2 regions of the Serratia grimesii genome follow, and region 2 is predicted to be linked to the other one. Evidence: predicted binding sites of a transcription regulator. Region 2 holds the regulator's gene; the other holds the start of a gene.
What was found. The regulator PurR, encoded in region 2, represses purine synthesis genes. The targets are predictions, from matches to a motif close to CANGCAAACGTTTGCNTG.

Region 1: the regulator PurR is predicted to act here: its motif matches at 2,653-2,670, upstream of guaD (guanine deaminase).

What each region holds. Positions count from the first base shown of each region.
Region 1 is NZ_LT883155.1:2,433,482-2,441,444, forward strand. Features, by position in the region: gene SGBXF1_RS11555 (carbohydrate ABC transporter permease) at 1-54, opposite strand, end outside; gene SGBXF1_RS11560 (extracellular solute-binding protein) at 64-1,314, opposite strand; gene SGBXF1_RS11565 (ROK family transcriptional regulator) at 1,416-2,588, shown strand; gene guaD (guanine deaminase) at 2,902-4,233, shown strand; gene xdhA (xanthine dehydrogenase small subunit) at 4,230-5,663, shown strand; gene xdhB (xanthine dehydrogenase molybdopterin binding subunit) at 5,653-7,963, shown strand, end outside.
Region 2 is NZ_LT883155.1:2,321,206-2,329,168, forward strand. Features, by position in the region: gene SGBXF1_RS10975 (MATE family efflux transporter) at 1-206, opposite strand, end outside; gene SGBXF1_RS10980 (riboflavin synthase) at 448-1,098, shown strand; gene SGBXF1_RS10985 (I78 family peptidase inhibitor) at 1,128-1,424, shown strand; gene cfa (cyclopropane fatty acyl phospholipid synthase) at 1,493-2,644, opposite strand; gene punC (purine nucleoside transporter PunC) at 2,985-4,193, opposite strand; gene punR (DNA-binding transcriptional activator PunR) at 4,317-5,261, shown strand; gene purR (HTH-type transcriptional repressor PurR) at 5,258-6,283, opposite strand; gene cydH (cytochrome bd-I oxidase subunit CydH) at 6,607-6,696, shown strand; gene sodB (superoxide dismutase [Fe]) at 6,750-7,328, opposite strand; gene SGBXF1_RS11020 (C40 family peptidase) at 7,525-7,963, opposite strand, start outside.

The DNA.
Region 1 (7,963 bases), 110 kb from region 2:
GGGTGCCAGCAGCACCCATGCCTGACGCCGCTCACGTTGAGGTAAAGTGAGCATCGTCATCGCTTAACGCAGCCGTGCAGCGCTTTGGGTCGCGGCATCCAGCCCGGCCTGCGGCGTGACCTTGCCCTGCAAAATTTGCTGCAAATCCTGTTGCAAACCGTTGGACAAGCGGGAGTAGTCAGCGGTTTCAGGGCGCGACAACATCACGTTCAACGATTGTTTGGCGGCGGCGATCAACGGCTCCTGATCCTTCTGCACTGCCGGATCATCGTAGGACGATTTCCAAATCGGCAGGCTCAGCTTGGCGTATTTGTCTTGCACCGGCTGTGAGGTCATATAGCTGATGTACTGCCAGGCCTGATCGGGATGGGCGCTCGCCTTGGCGATACCAAGCCCCATCGAACCATTAACCGCAGAGACCTGACCTACCACCGATCCCGGAGCCGGGACAATCCCGACGTCACCGGCCACTTTGCTTTGCTTCGGATCGTTAGCCATGTTGTACATGTAGGTCCAGTTGAGGGCGAAGGCGGCATCACCGTTGGAAAACGCCTTGCGCACGTCTTCTTCCAGATACTCGCGGGAGTTTGGGTTGGTCAACCCTTTATCCAGAGACGCTTTCATATAGTCGACAGCTTGCAGTGAACCCGGCGTAGAGAAGGTTATTTTCCCTTGCTGGATAAACTGTCCCTTAAAGGCAGACACCAAGGTGGTGTAGTCGCAAACCAATGCCTCTGCCTGTGACCAGCTCCACACCAGCGGGTATTTGACCACGTTTTTCTGTTTCAGGATTTCTGCCTGTTGTGCCAGCTCCTGCCAGGTTTTCGGTGGGGCAGTGATCCCGGCCTTGGCTAGCATGGCTTTGTTGTAATACAGGTATTTAGTGTCGAGTATCCACGGCATGCCCCAGCGTTTGTCCTTATAGGTAACGGTGGTCATGGCTCCGGCAAAGATCTTGGCGCTGTCGTCGGCACTGATGCGCGAGGTAACGTCCTGCAACAGGCCGAATTTGGTGAATTCCGCCGGCCAGATAGCATCGAACAACACCACATCGTAGCCGTTGCTGCCGGCACCGCGCGCCGCGACGATTTTGTCGTGCAGCGCTTCGTAAGGGACGAACTCCAGGTTAACGGTAATATCCGGGTGTTGTTTGCTAAAGTCTGCGGTCATGGCACGGATATCATTTTCGCTGTACGCCGCTTGAGTCATAAACAACGCGTTGATTTGCGTCGGGGCGGCATAGGCAGATGACAGGCTAAGTGCCAGGGCAGAAAGGGTACAGACTGCCGTAGCGGCAAGGGTATGGCTTTTCATTGTGCGTTCTCCGGTGTTGAAAAAGATTCTTAAATCAATTTGATTGCTTTATTGGAGGGCACCATACTGCAAAGACGATTTCCCTTTCTGCATAGGCAGTTATGACGACTTCCGGCACTAACCTTGAACATGCTCGTGCACACAACCGGCGCGTAGTGATAGAGGCTATCCGTCTGCACGGTGAACTGACCCGTGCTGAAATTGCCCGACTGACCTCACTGACGCCGCAAACCGTTTCAAACATTGCAACAGAACTGGAACAGGCCGGAATTCTCTCCTCGCACCTGCCGCGTCGTGCCGGCGGGCGAGGTCAACCGGCTACGCCTTTGACCCTGAACCCAGACAGTGCGTATTCCATCGGCATCCATCTGGATCACCAGTCATTGCTGATCATCGTGGTTGACTTATCAGGCAGCGTTCGTTTCCACCGGCTGATTATGGTGCAAAAGCCGCAACCTGCTGCGACCTTGAAACTGATTTGTGATGTACTGCAAGAAATGCGCCAGCAGCCGGATCTGAGCTGGGGAAAAATGTTGGGGATCGGTGTCGTGATGCCGGGGCCGTTTGGCGTAGAAGGGATCTCATCTGTCGGGCCGACTACGCTTAACGGCTGGGAAAATATCGATGTAGTGGCTGAACTTAACGCGCAGAGTGGCCTGCCGGTGACGCTGGAAAACGATGCTACCGTGGCGGCCATTGGTGAGCGTTTGCACGGTGTAGCCAGGCAGCTTAACTCGTTTATTTATTTGTATCTTGGCACCGGTCTTGGTGCAGGGATTTTCACCGATGGCCGAATTTATACCGGCCATGCGCACAATGCTGGTGAAGTCGGCCACATGATTGTGCAACCGGGTGGGCGGGCGTGTTATTGCGGTAACCAGGGGTGCCTGGAACGCTATGTTTCATTACAGGCGGCCTATGAAAGTTGCGGGCTGGATCCGATGCGCGCTATGCCGCAAGACCTGCTGACGTTACCGCAGTCGCAGATCGACGCCTGGCTGGATACGGCGGTGCCGGCGTTACGTCAGGCGATTAACATTATCGAATGCATGTTTGACGCTGAAGCCGTGATTATTGGCGGTCTGATGCCGGAAAGTCTTGTTGAGCAACTGATCAAACGGCTCGCGCCATTGCATCGCTCTGTGCGCAGTAAATACCTTGACGGTCTGCGTGTACGACTGGGGACCACCGGTGCGGATACTGCCGCATTAGGTGCGGCGGCATTACCCTTGTTTGATGAGTTTAACCCACGTTATGAAGTGCTATTGAAGTAATAAAACCCATTCCTCCATTTGTATTCTTGCCCAATATTGGTGCGCGCACACAATTAACGCAATACAAGCAAACGGTTGCTATTTAAATGCAACCGTTTGCTTATTCCTGGCTTATTTCCATTGATTCAGAATGTTGTGTGATTTGTTTTTATTGCTTTGTTTTTAAAGGTAAATATTCAATAAAAAACCAACTGGCACGCTGATTGCTATTCTTAAATCAACACCTGCGATCGATAAAAAGACCGCGATCATTCCCTGGCCTGAATTGACTCAGCCGGGAGCTGTGCGCTGGTCGGTAAAGAAGGAAAGCAAAATGAGCATCCCATTCACCACGGCAATCCGTGGCAATTTTTTCGATATCACTGCCTGTGTGGATAATCCGCAACAGTTGAGTCAGCAATTACGCCATCTTCCTGACGGATTAATTCTGCTGAATGAAGGCACCATTGCCTGGTTTGGTAGTTGGCAGCAAGGGGAGTCGCTATTGCCGCCGGGATGTGAGGTCACACACTATCAGGACAAACTGATCGTGCCGGGTTTTATCGACACCCATATTCATTACCCACAAACCGAAATGATTGGCGCCTACGGCGATCAACTACTGGCGTGGCTGAAGCGTTATACCTTCCCGACAGAAAGCCAGTTCTGCTGCGAACATCATTCCGACAAGATGTCTGCGTTTTTTCTACAACAACTGTTAAGCAATGGCACCACTACTGCGCTGGTGTTTGGCACCGTGCATCCGCAGTCAGTTGAAGCCTTGTTCAGTCAGGCCGCGGCACTGAATATGCGCTTGATCGCCGGCAAGGTGATGATGGACCGCCACGCGCCGGACGAACTGTTGGAAACCCCGGAACAGAGTTATCAACAAACACGTGCGTTGATTGAACGTTGGCACGGTAAGCAACGGCTGAGCTATGCCATTACACCGCGTTTCGCTCCTACCAGTACACCGGCCTTGTTAACTCAGGTGCAACGGCTGCGTGAAGCCTTTCCAGATGTGTATTTGCACACCCATCTGAGTGAGAACCTCGATGAAGTGGCATGGGTGAAAGAACTGTTTCCGGACAGCCGCAGTTATCTGGATGTTTATCATCAGTATGGAATGACGGGAGAGCGGAGCGTGTTCGCCCATTGTCTGCATTTGGAAGAACAAGAATGGGACTGCTTATGCCAGACCCGGTCGGCGATCGCCTTTTGTCCGACCTCCAATCTGTTCCTTGGCAGTGGCCTGTTCAATATACAAAAGGCCTGGCAAAAACAGGTGAAACTGGGTATCGGCACCGATGTTGGTGCGGGTACCACGTTCAATATGCTGCAAACGCTGGGTGAGGCCTATAAGGTTGGTCAGTTGCAGCGTTATCAACTTTCTGCCTGCGAGGCGTTTTACCATGCCACGCTGGGCGGAGCCCGCGCACTGTCGCTAGAGGATAAAATCGGCAACTTTGACGTCGGCAAAGAGGCGGACTTTGTGGTGCTGGATCCTGCGGTGTCACCGTTGCAGAAGCTGCGCCATGAAAACAGTCGCGAACTGGCGGAACAGCTGTTTGTGCTGATGACGTTGGGAGATGATCGCAACGTTTACCGTACCTACGTCGACGGTAAAGTGGTCTATCGACCAGCTACGCATCAGGAGGCGGCATGATCCAGTTTCTGCTTAATCAAACGCTGAAAATCGAAACTGCGCTCGATCCCAACACCACGGTGCTGAACTATCTGCGTCGCGATCTCGGCCGTTGCGGTACGAAAGAAGGCTGTGCTTCTGGTGACTGTGGTGCCTGTACAGTGGTGCTGGCGGAGCCGGACGGCGAGCAATTGCGCTACCGTAGCGTAAACGCCTGTCTGACCTTTGTCAGCGCACTGCATGGCAAACAGGTGATCACCGTAGAGGATCTGAAACAGCAGGGAGAGTTGCACAGCGTGCAACAAGCGATGGTTGACTGCCATGGTTCACAGTGCGGTTTTTGTACGCCGGGGTTTGTCATGTCGATGTTCTGCCTGCAAAAGAACAGTGAAACCTACCAGCGTGAACAGGCGCAGCATGCGCTGGCCGGTAATCTGTGTCGTTGTACCGGCTACCGACCAATTTTGGCGGCGGCGCAGCAGGCCTGCAATACCAGAACACCTGACAGTTTCGATCGCGACCAGTTACAAACACGGCAGCGCTTACAGGCGATCCGCGCGGCGACTTTGGTGGCGTCTGCGGGAAAACGCTGCCTGTTGCCACAAACCCTCGATGAACTGGCGACGCTTTATCAACAACACCCCCAGGCCAAACTGTTGGCCGGTGGCACCGATCTGGCCCTGGAGGTGACACAACGCCATCAGGATTTACCTTTGATGATCGCCATTGGGCAGATTGACGCGCTCAAACTCGTCAGTTGGCAAGGTGATCGTCTGATCATTGGCGCCGGGGCCACGTTGAGTGACTTATCCCCGCTGCTGGCCAGCTATCACCCGGCCTTTGGCGAACTGCTGGGGCGTTTTGCTTCGCAACAAATTCGCAATCAGGGCACATTGGGCGGCAACATTGCCAATGCGTCCCCGATAGGTGATGGTGCACCGCTACTGTTAGCGTTGGATGCACAGCTGACTTTACGCTGTGGTAGCGAATGTCGTGAACTACCGTTGAAGGATTTCTTCCTGGGCTACCGCCAGACCGCATTGCAGCCGGGTGAATTTATTGAAAACATCGTGCTGCCAGCCCGTGCGCCGACTGACTTCCGTGCCTGGAAAGTTTCCAAACGGTTGGAGGATGATATTTCAGCGGTGTGTGGTGCCTTCAATCTGACCATTGAACAAGGCGTCATTCGTGACGCCCGCTTGGCGTTTGGGGGGATGGCTGCAACGCCGAAGCGTGCCTTGCTGAGTGAACAAAAACTGATAGGGCAGCCGTGGCAGCGTGCAACGGTAGAGCAGGCAGCGAAGGCGTTGGCACAGGACTTTACGCCGCTGAGCGACTTTCGCGCCAGTAGCGCCTACCGTTTGCTGGTCGCGCAAAACCTGCTGCGTCGCTATTTCATAGCGCTGACCGAGCCACAGATGGCAATCGAGGTGACCTCTCATGAGTCATAACAAACACAGCGAACAGACGCAGGCACAACTGGCCGAACGCTTCCGTCAGTCGTTAACCAGCGGTGTGGGACGGAGTCGTAAACACGAAAGCGCCGACAAACACGTCAGCGGAGAGGCACAATACATTGACGACCGGCTGGAGTTTCCCAATCAATTGCATCTGGCGGCCAAACTGAGCGAACGAGCGCATGGACGTATAGAAAAACTGGATCTGTCCGCCTGTTACGATTTTCCCGGTGTCGTGCGAGTAATCACCTGGCAGGACGTGCCAGGTGAGCTGGATATTGCCCCGTTAACGTATGGCGATCCGCTGTTGGCGAAGGAAGTGGTGGAATATGTCGGACAGGTGATCGCCGTGGTGGCCGCGGAAGATCCTGAGATCGCCTGGCGTGCCGCTCAGGCGGTCAACGTGATCTATCAGGATTTACCTACCCAGTTGGACGTCACGCAGTCTCTGCGTGACGGTTTTGTCGTGCAGGAGGCACATCATCATCAACGTGGTGATGTCGAGGGCGCGCTGGCACAAGCGAAACACCGCATCCAGGGAGAATTGCACGTCGGTGGTCAGGAGCATTTCTATCTGGAAACCCAGATAGCCTCGGTGTTGCCGGTCGAAGACGGCGGCATGCTGGTCTATTCATCAACTCAGAACCCGACCGAGATACAAAAACTGGTCGCTTCCGTGCTCAACCTGCCAATGCACAAGGTAACAATCGACATGCGTCGTATGGGCGGTGGCTTTGGTGGCAAAGAGACCCAGGCCGCAGGCCCTGCGTGCTTGTGTGCCGTGGTGGCGCATCTCACCGGACGACCGGTAAAAATGCGACTTAATCGCCGTGACGACATGTTGATTACCGGTAAGCGTCATCCGTTTTATATTCGGTATGACGTCGGCTTTGACGACAACGGCGTGTTGCACGGCGTGAAAATCGACCTGGCCGGTAACTGTGGTTACTCGCTAGATCTTTCAGGTTCTATCGTCGATCGTGCGATGTTTCACGCCGATAACGCCTATTTCTTGCAAGATGTATTGATTACGGGTCATCGATGTAAAACCCATATTGCGTCCAATACCGCCTACCGTGGTTTTGGTGGGCCGCAGGGCATGATGGCTATCGAAGAGATCATGGATTGTATCGCGCGCTATCTTGCGCTCGATCCACTGGCGGTGCGTAAAACCAACTATTACGGCAAAGATCAGCGCAACGTCACCCATTACTATCAACCGGTGGAGCAGAACCTGCTGCAAGAGATCACCGCCGAACTGGAACACAGCGCCGACTATCAGGCGCGGCGTCAGGCAATTCGGCACTTCAACAGACAAAACCCGATTTTGAAGAAAGGGTTGGCGCTGACACCGGTGAAGTTTGGCATATCCTTTACCGCCAGTTTCCTCAATCAGGCAGGGGCGCTGGTACTGGTTTATACCGATGGCAGTATTCAACTCAACCACGGTGGTACCGAAATGGGACAGGGACTGAACACCAAGGTGGCACAGATTGTCGCTGAAGTGTTCCAGGTCGAGGTGGAGCGTATTCAAATCACCGCCACCGATACCGGTAAGGTGCCGAATACTTCGCCGACGGCGGCGTCGTCTGGCACGGACTTGAATGGCAAGGCGGCGGAGAACGCAGCCCTGATCATTAAGCAACGTTTGATCGACATGCTGAGCAAGCAGCATCACGTCGATGCTGCGCAGATCACCTTCAATAATGGTCAGGTTAAGGTGGGAGATCACTATTTCAGCTTTGAACAGGTGGTTGAACAGGCTTATTTCAATCAGATTTCACTCGCCAGCACCGGCTATTACCGCACGCCGAAGATTTTCTACGATCGTGACCAGGCCCGCGGCCATCCGTTTTATTACTTTGCTTACGGAGCAGCCTGTGCGGAAGTCGTGATTGATACCCTCACTGGCGAATACAAGTTGTTGCGCGCCGATATTCTGCACGACGTGGGCGATTCACTGAATCCGGCGATCGATATCGGTCAGGTTGAAGGGGGATTTGTGCAGGGAATGGGGTGGCTGACCAGCGAAGAACTGGTGTGGGATGAAAAGGGCAAGTTGCTGACCAGTGGGCCGGCCAGCTACAAAATCCCGGCGATTGGTGATGTGCCTGCCGATCTGCGAGTCACACTGCTGGAGAACCGTAAAAATCCGGAAGACACGGTGTTTCATTCCAAAGCCGTGGGTGAGCCGCCGTTCATGTTGGGGATCTCGGTCTGGTGTGCAATCAAAGATGCGGTGGCTAGTCTGGCGGATTACCGCCTGCAACCTAACATTGATGCGCCGGCGACGC
Region 2 (7,963 bases):
GTCAGTGCGAGCAACAAGCCGTGGCCGAAGAGAATGGCCGGCAACCAGATAGAGGTACCGACGGCTACGGCGGCCATATCTGTGGCGCTGTAAGCACCGGCCATGATGGTATCGACTACGCCCATTGCGGTTTGCGATATTTGCGCGATGATTACCGGGATTGCGAGGGCCAATAAGCTACGCGCTTCAATTAAGTACTTCTGCACGCATACACCTTTTCTATTTATTTATGATGAAGGGAAGGGTCGTCGCGAAAGGACAACAATTAAAAATAGCGGAATTTTGTCAAAAATATTGTACCCGCTCGGCGTCGTTAAGCAAATGCTGCGATGAAATAGTTATTAAATGCGCAGGCGCAGATTTTTTGTCGCCTCGGGTTTGGTTTTCCTCGCCAACTGGGGCAAACTGCCTCAAGCGCTTTAAACATTGTAGAAAGAAGAGGCCCACATGTTCACCGGTATCGTACAAGGCACCGCGCCGCTGGTCGCCATTGATGAAAAATCCAACTTCCGCACTCACGTTATCGATATGCCTACTGAACTGCTGCCAGGGCTAGAACTCGGGGCATCGGTGGCGCATAACGGCTGCTGCCTGACCGTCACTGCGGTGGAAGGCAACCGCGTCAGCTTTGATCTGATCAAAGAAACGCTGCGTTTGACTAACCTCGGTGATCTGGTGTTGGGGGATGTTGTCAACATTGAGCGGGCAGCCAAATTTAATGATGAAATTGGCGGTCACCTGATGTCCGGCCATATTATCTGCACGGCGGAGGTGGCCAAGATTTATACCTCTGAGAATAATCGCCAGGTGTGGCTGCGGATGCCAGACGCCGAATTGATGAAATACGTTCTGCATAAAGGCTTCATTGGCATCGATGGTATTAGTCTGACCATAGGTGAAGTCGTGAATAATCGTTTTTGCGTACATCTGATCCCGGAAACGCTGGAACGCACCACGCTGGGTAAAAAACGCCTGGGTGATAAGGTGAATATTGAGATCGACCCGCAAACACAGGCGGTGGTGGACACCGTTGAGCGTGTTTTAGCGAGCCGTGAAGCGGCGATGGCGGCGGCGAGCGCGCTGTCGCAGAAGATCTGACGGACGACAAACCAGAGAGGAGCAAACGCGTGAAGTTTTATGGGAAAACGTTGATGTTAACGGCGCTGTTGGCGCTGAGTGCTTGTAGCAGTTCGCCTGAACAGGGCGCAGCCAACCCGGCCGTGGACGCAGAAAATGATACCTGCGGTGCGGCACAGTATCAGAGCTATGTAGGTAAACCGCTGTCAGCGCTTGAAGGTGTGCGGATTGACTCACAGGTGCGCGCTATTCCGTATAACTCAGCAGTTACGATGGACTTTAATCTGCGCCGTCTGAACTTCCTGGGTGACAGTGATGATAAAATCATCCGCGTTTATTGCGGCTGATACCTATTAGGTCATCAAGGTATGAAAAGAACCCCGGCTGATTTACCGGGGTTTTTTATTGCGCAGTGTTATCGCGGAACGCGGATACCACCTTCAACGCCTTTCGGGCTGAATACCACCTGCCACAGTTGAATATCCCGCGCGCGAAATGCGCCGGCACAGGCGTTCAGATAATAACTGAACATGCGTTCGAAGCGATCGGAATAACGTTGGGCGAGTTCTGGCCACGCTTGTTTGAATCGCTCGTACCATGCCATCAGCGTGCGATCATAATCAGCGCCAATATTATGCCAGTCCTCCATCACAAAATGCCCTTCGCTGGCTTGGGCGATATGGGTAACGGAAGGCAAACAGCCATTCGGGAAGATATATTTGTTGATCCACGGGTCAACATTCATATCTGTCCGATTCGAACCGATGGTGTGTAGCAGGAATAAGCCGCCCGGTTTTAAATTACGCTCAACAACATTGAAGTAGGTGCGGTAATTTTTGGGGCCGACGTGCTCAAACATGCCGACAGAAACGATACGGTCAAACTGTAGGTGCAAATCGCGATAATCTTGCAGCAGAATTTCGACGTCCAGCCCGGCACAGCGCTCTTGCGCCAGCTTTTGTTGCTCGGCAGAAATGGTTACGCCCACCACGGACACGCCAAAGTTTTTTGCTGCATAGGCGGAAAGCCCACCCCAACCGCAGCCGATATCCAGCAAACGCATACCCGGTTGTAGCTGCAGTTTTTCGCAAATCATCCGCAGCTTGGCATCTTGCGCCTCTTCCAGCGTAGTTGCCTCTTTCCAGTAGGCGCAGGAATACTGCATATAAGGATCGAGCATCTGCGTAAACAGGTCGTTCCCCAGATCGTAATGCTCTTTACCGACAATCCAGGCGCGTTTTTTCGATTGCAAATTGGTTAATCGCGCAGCGGCAATTCGGAGAGTATCTTTTAGATGGCGGGGGAGTTTCTTTTCCAGACCGGCGCGGACAACATGTTGAAAGAATATATCCAGCCGTTCACATTCCCACCAACCGTCCATATAGCTTTCGCCAAGGCCGAGAGAACCCTCCTGTAGAACGCGTTTAAAAAAATCGGGGTTTTTAATCTGAATATCGAAAGGGCGTGAGCCGTTTATTTCAATACCGGCCATGCTGAGCATTTCATGAGCGATACGGTACCATTGGTTGTCCTGGATGCTCACATCTTCTATACACGATGAACTCATAGCTTCTCCATCACCTTCTTCTGACTTATGACCCGCCAAAAAATAGCTTAGACAAATTCTGCGGGTGCATACGTTTACCTACGGTAAAAAGTCCCGTGGCGTCTGATATCCGACTATGAACAGAGGAAAATTTTAAGAAGGTTCCAGCGCAAGAAACGCGGGAAAGACAATCCTTAAAAAAGTGTGACGCCATGCGCGTACACAACAGCAATTTGTGATAAAGAAATTATAAAAGTGTTATTTTAAAAGGTCGTTTTGAGTATAGGCTTGCCGAGGCGCTTACTCAACTGTAAATCGCACTCGGCAAAAATATTCTTTAAGTGATTATTAATAATGACAATTATGACGCAGAGTTAGCATGTTCCTGTCGCGTTGTCTGACTGTCATCCACCACTTTACCGCGTTGCAGCATATAGCCCATTCCAGCCAATACTACCGTCGACACCATCACCGTGACTGTTGCCAGCAGGGGTTGGGCAATAAATGCCGAAACCAGCATACTGGCGACAAAACACAGGCCCAACTGCAAGGTGTTTTGCAGGGCTGCGGCTTTACCTGTGCCTTCTGGGAATGGCGTTAGCGCATTCGCCACTACGATTGGGTAGGTGGCTCCGTTGACCAATGCCATCACGCAGAACGGAATCAACAATGTGGTCAGTGTCGGCTCAGTCAGCGTGGCAACCAAGTACAGAGACACCATACTCACACCATAAGCTACCAGCAGCCACGGCAGTAACGTGTTGCCATTAATGCGATTTAATGCGGTACGGCAGCCATAACCCCCTAATAAGAAGGCAAGGGTCTGCGGTACATAACTCAGGCCAATATCATTTGGGCTGTACCCCATATCACCAAGAATAAACGGTGAACCGGTCAGCCAGGCAAAAAATCCGGCCGAACAGGCGGCAAAGATGGTGACGTTCCCGCTAAAGGCCGGTGATTTCAACAGTTGCAGGAAGGTCAGGCTGTTTTTCTTTTCGGTGGTGGGTGCCGCCTTGGCGCTTTCTTTCAATAGCAGGGTAGGCAGCAGCAGTATAACGGTGATGCCCAGCAGCACGGCGAAAATAGCGCGCCAACCCATATGGTTTAACAGCCATGCCCCGACCAGCGGTGCCAGTGCGGGTGAAAGCGCCACCAGTGGCATAATAGTGGCGAAAACACGGTTTGCCTTACCTTCACGGTAACGGTCAATGACGAGCGCTTGCCAGGTGACCGCGGCGGAACAAACCCCAATGGCCTGGATAAAACGCAGCGACCAGAGCTGAACGGCATTCTCTACCCACAACATGCCCAGGCAACCCAGGGCAAACAGGGCCAGACCAATCAATAGTACGGGCTTGCGGCCAAGGTGATCGGAAAGCGGGCCCCAGAGTAATTGTGCAAAGGCAAAGCCGGCCAGGAAGATACTCAGGCTGGCGCTGATCGCCCCGGCAGAAATTTGCAGGTCTTGCTGCATCACACCAAAAGCGGGCAAGTACATGTCGGTAGCCAGGTAACCCAGCATACTCAGACCGGCAAGATAGAACATAAAACCAAAGGAATTTCGCATGGTATTTCTCGTTAATATTTTATTGTCGCAGGTTTTTAGCGCCGGCAAGTGTATCCGGCTGGATCTCTGCTTGTGAAACGGTAATATTTGCAAAGTGCTGTTAAAAAAATTGAAGGCAAAACCATGTGGTCTGAATATTCTCTGGATGTAGTGGATGCTGTTGCCCGAACCGGTAGCTTTAGCGCAGCGGCGCAGGAATTGCATCGGGTACCCTCAGCGGTAAGTTACACCGTGCGGCAACTTGAGCAATGGCTGGCGGTACCGTTGTTTGAGCGTCGTCATCGTGATGTGGAGCTGACGCCTGCGGGTGTGCTATTTATTCAGGAAGCGCGTGGTGTCATCAAAAAAATGCTCGACACCCGACGGCAGTGTCAGCAAGTAGCCAACGGCTGGCGTGGTCAGTTGAAGATTGCCGTAGATATTATCGTCAAGCCACAGCGTTGCCGTCAGTTGGTGTTGGATTTTTATCGGCATTTTCCTGACGTTGAATTATTGGTTCAGCCAGAAGTGTTTAATGGCGTGTGGGATGCATTGGTGGATGGCCGTGCTGACATGGCGATAGGTGCGACGCGGGCCGTGCCGGTCGGTGGTGGGTTTGCCTTTCGCGATATGGGCGACATGCGTTGGTTATGCGTCGCCAGCCCCCAGCACCCGCTGGCCGCTTTAGAGGGGTTACTGAACGATGACCAGCTCCGGCCTTTCCCGTCACTGTGTCTGGAAGATACCTCACGTAATCTCCCCAAGCGGGTCACCTGGACACTGGATAACCAACGGCGGTTGGTAGTGCCGGACTGGGCGTCGGCGGTGGATTGCCTGTGCGCCGGATTGTGTGTGGGGATGATGCCCGCACATCAGGTCTTGCCGTTAGTAGAACGTGGGGAACTGGTAGCGCTACAGTTGCAGCAGCCGTTTCCTGCCAGCCCCTGTTGCCTGACATGGCAGCAAAATACGCCATCACCGGCGATGGCCTGGCTATTGGACTATTTAGGCGACAGCGAAACGTTGAATCAGGAATGGTTAAGTGAAGTGACGCCGGAAACCGCAGTGGCTTCCGGCGTGAATGACTAACGGCGGTAATCGATAAACGGACCGTCAGCAACCGAACGGCGCTCAACCAACTTAGGATGAACCTCGATCACCTGTGACTCTTCACGCTTGCTGATGATGCGGTCCAATAACATGGTGAATGCCATCTCACCCAAGCGCTCTTTAGGTTGATGAATCGTGGTCAGTGCCGGGGTGAAATAGCGCGCATTGCGCACGTTATCATAGCCAATGACCGAGATATCTTGCGGCACGCGTAGCCCAAGCTCATCGGCGGCACAGATAGCCCCCATTGCCATGATATCGCCGCCACAGAATACCGCGGTTGGACGCTGCTTCTGCGACAGTATCTGGTGCATGGCCTTGTAGCCGGATTCTGGCTCAAAGTCACCCTGGACGACCCACTCGTCGCGCACGTCGATATTGGCTTCTTCCATGGCTTTTAAGAAGCCCTGATGGCGTCCGCCCCCAGTGTTACGCGCCAGTTGGCCGGGAATGGCACCGATATCGCGGTGTCCGCGCTCGATCAGATAACGTCCAGCCAGATAGCCACCTTCGAAGGCATTATCAATGATGGTATCAGTAAAATCACCGCGTGCTGCGCCCCAGTCCATCACGACCATCGGGATGTTGCGATAATCTTCCAACATGCCGAGCAATTGGTCTGGGTATTCTGAACACATCACCAACAAGCCATCGACGCGCTTTTGCGCCAGCATCGCCAGATAGGCGCGCTGTTTGTCCAAATTGTTGTGCGAGTTACACAGAATCAGCGTATAGCCTTTGCTGTAGCAACTGTTTTCTACCGCTTCGATCACTTCAGCAAAGTAGGGCGCTTCACTAGAGGTTGCCAGCAGACCAATCGATTTGGTGTGATTGACCTTCAGACTGCGCGCCACAGCACTGGGTGAATAATGCAGCTCTTTAATCGCGGCACCCACGGCCGCTTTTGTCTCTTCGGCGACGAAACGAGTCTTATTGATGACGTGCGAAACGGTGGTGGTGGAAACGCCAGCGCGTTTGGCCACATCTTTAATCGTTGCCATGTAAAGAATGACTCCTGAACTCACATGTTGCAGTATGTAAGTGTGATGTTAATCGTTTGCCTGCGTAGATCCTTCTCCAAAGAAGCGAAAACTGAGTTTTTAGTGTGTTGAAGTCGTCAGCGCTTGGTCAGGAGGGGCATTTTGCCGGTACACAGTTGTGAACTGCGAATTTTGTCCCATATTGAGCAAAAGGGGAAGAGGTAATCGGTATTATAAACCGGGAAATGATAACAAGATTTTATTGGCCAACTGTGTGAAAATGGTTTGACGCATTAATTGTGTGCCTTTTATCCTTGGGAAAACCAATCTGAAAAGGAGTTGTAATGGATACCGATCTGAAAATGTCACTGTTCACCACTGTCTGTGCGCTGGCCGTGATTATTGCTTTTAGCTTCACCGCAGCATTGAACTGATCCCCGAAGTAAAAACAGGCGCAGCTTAGTGCGCCTGTTTGCCTCAACCCGCGTTATGCCAGGTTTTTCTCCACAAATGCCCAGTTAACCAATGCCCAGAAATTCTCCAGGTAGGTCGGGCGTGCGTTGCGGTAATCGATATAGTAGGCGTGTTCCCACACGTCGACGGTCAGTAACGGTTTGTCTTCACCGGTCAGCGGCGTACCAGCGTTCGACGTATTAACAATAGCCAGCGAGCCGTCAGCCTTTTTCACCAGCCAGGTCCAGCCGGCGCCAAAGTTTTTGATTGCAGCCTCGCTAAATTGCTCTTTGAAGGCGGCGAAAGAACCAAACGCCTGATTGATAGCGGTAGCCAATGCGCCCTGAGGCTCACCACCGCCCTGTGGCGATAAGCAGTGCCAATAGAAGGTGTGGTTCCATACCTGAGCGGCATTGTTGAAAATGCCGCCACTGGACGCCTTGATAATCGCTTCCAGAGATAACCCGTCAAACTCGCTACCTTTCAGCAAATTGTTCAGATTGACCACATAGGCGTTGTGATGCTTACCATAGTGGTATTCCAGTGTTTCTGCTGAGATGTGGGGTTCGAGAGCGTTTTTCTCATACGGTAGTGCAGGTAGTTCAAACGACATTGCTTCCTCCTTATACAGGATCCATCCGGTACTCAATTACCTGGGTAACAGGTTGGCCTGTTTTTATTGTGGGTATTTAGCTTAGCAATTTTCGCAATAAAAATCAGTGATGAGTCTGAGAAAGGTACAGGTACGGCAGTAAGCGTTGGAGAATTAAACCGAAGAGAGCGGCTGGTAAGGCCAGCCGCAGAACGAATTATCGAATGGTTTTCGGTGTCACTACACGGCGTGCGCCGATGTAATGGTTTTGCCAGTAGTCATTGTCGAGCTGGCTGATACGAATTTCTTCACCGGTGCGCGGAGACTGAATAAATTTGCCGTTGCCCAGATAGACACCTACATGGTCGGCTACGCCGCGATTGTTAATGCGGAAGAACACCAGGTCACCACTTTCCAATTCATTTTTCTTGATCGGTGCGGCGTCACGCAGGTGATACATTTCGTTAGCGGTGCGTGGCATTTTGATTTTTACCACGTCTTTATAGGCGTAATAAATCAGACCGCTGCAGTCAAAACCGGTTCTTGGTGAAGTACCGCCCCAGCGGTAAGGTTTGCCCATTTGGTCCATCAGCTTGGCCATCGCGGTTTGCTTGGCGTGCTGGTAGCGTTTCTTATGTGCTGGGGTGAGCTTCAGC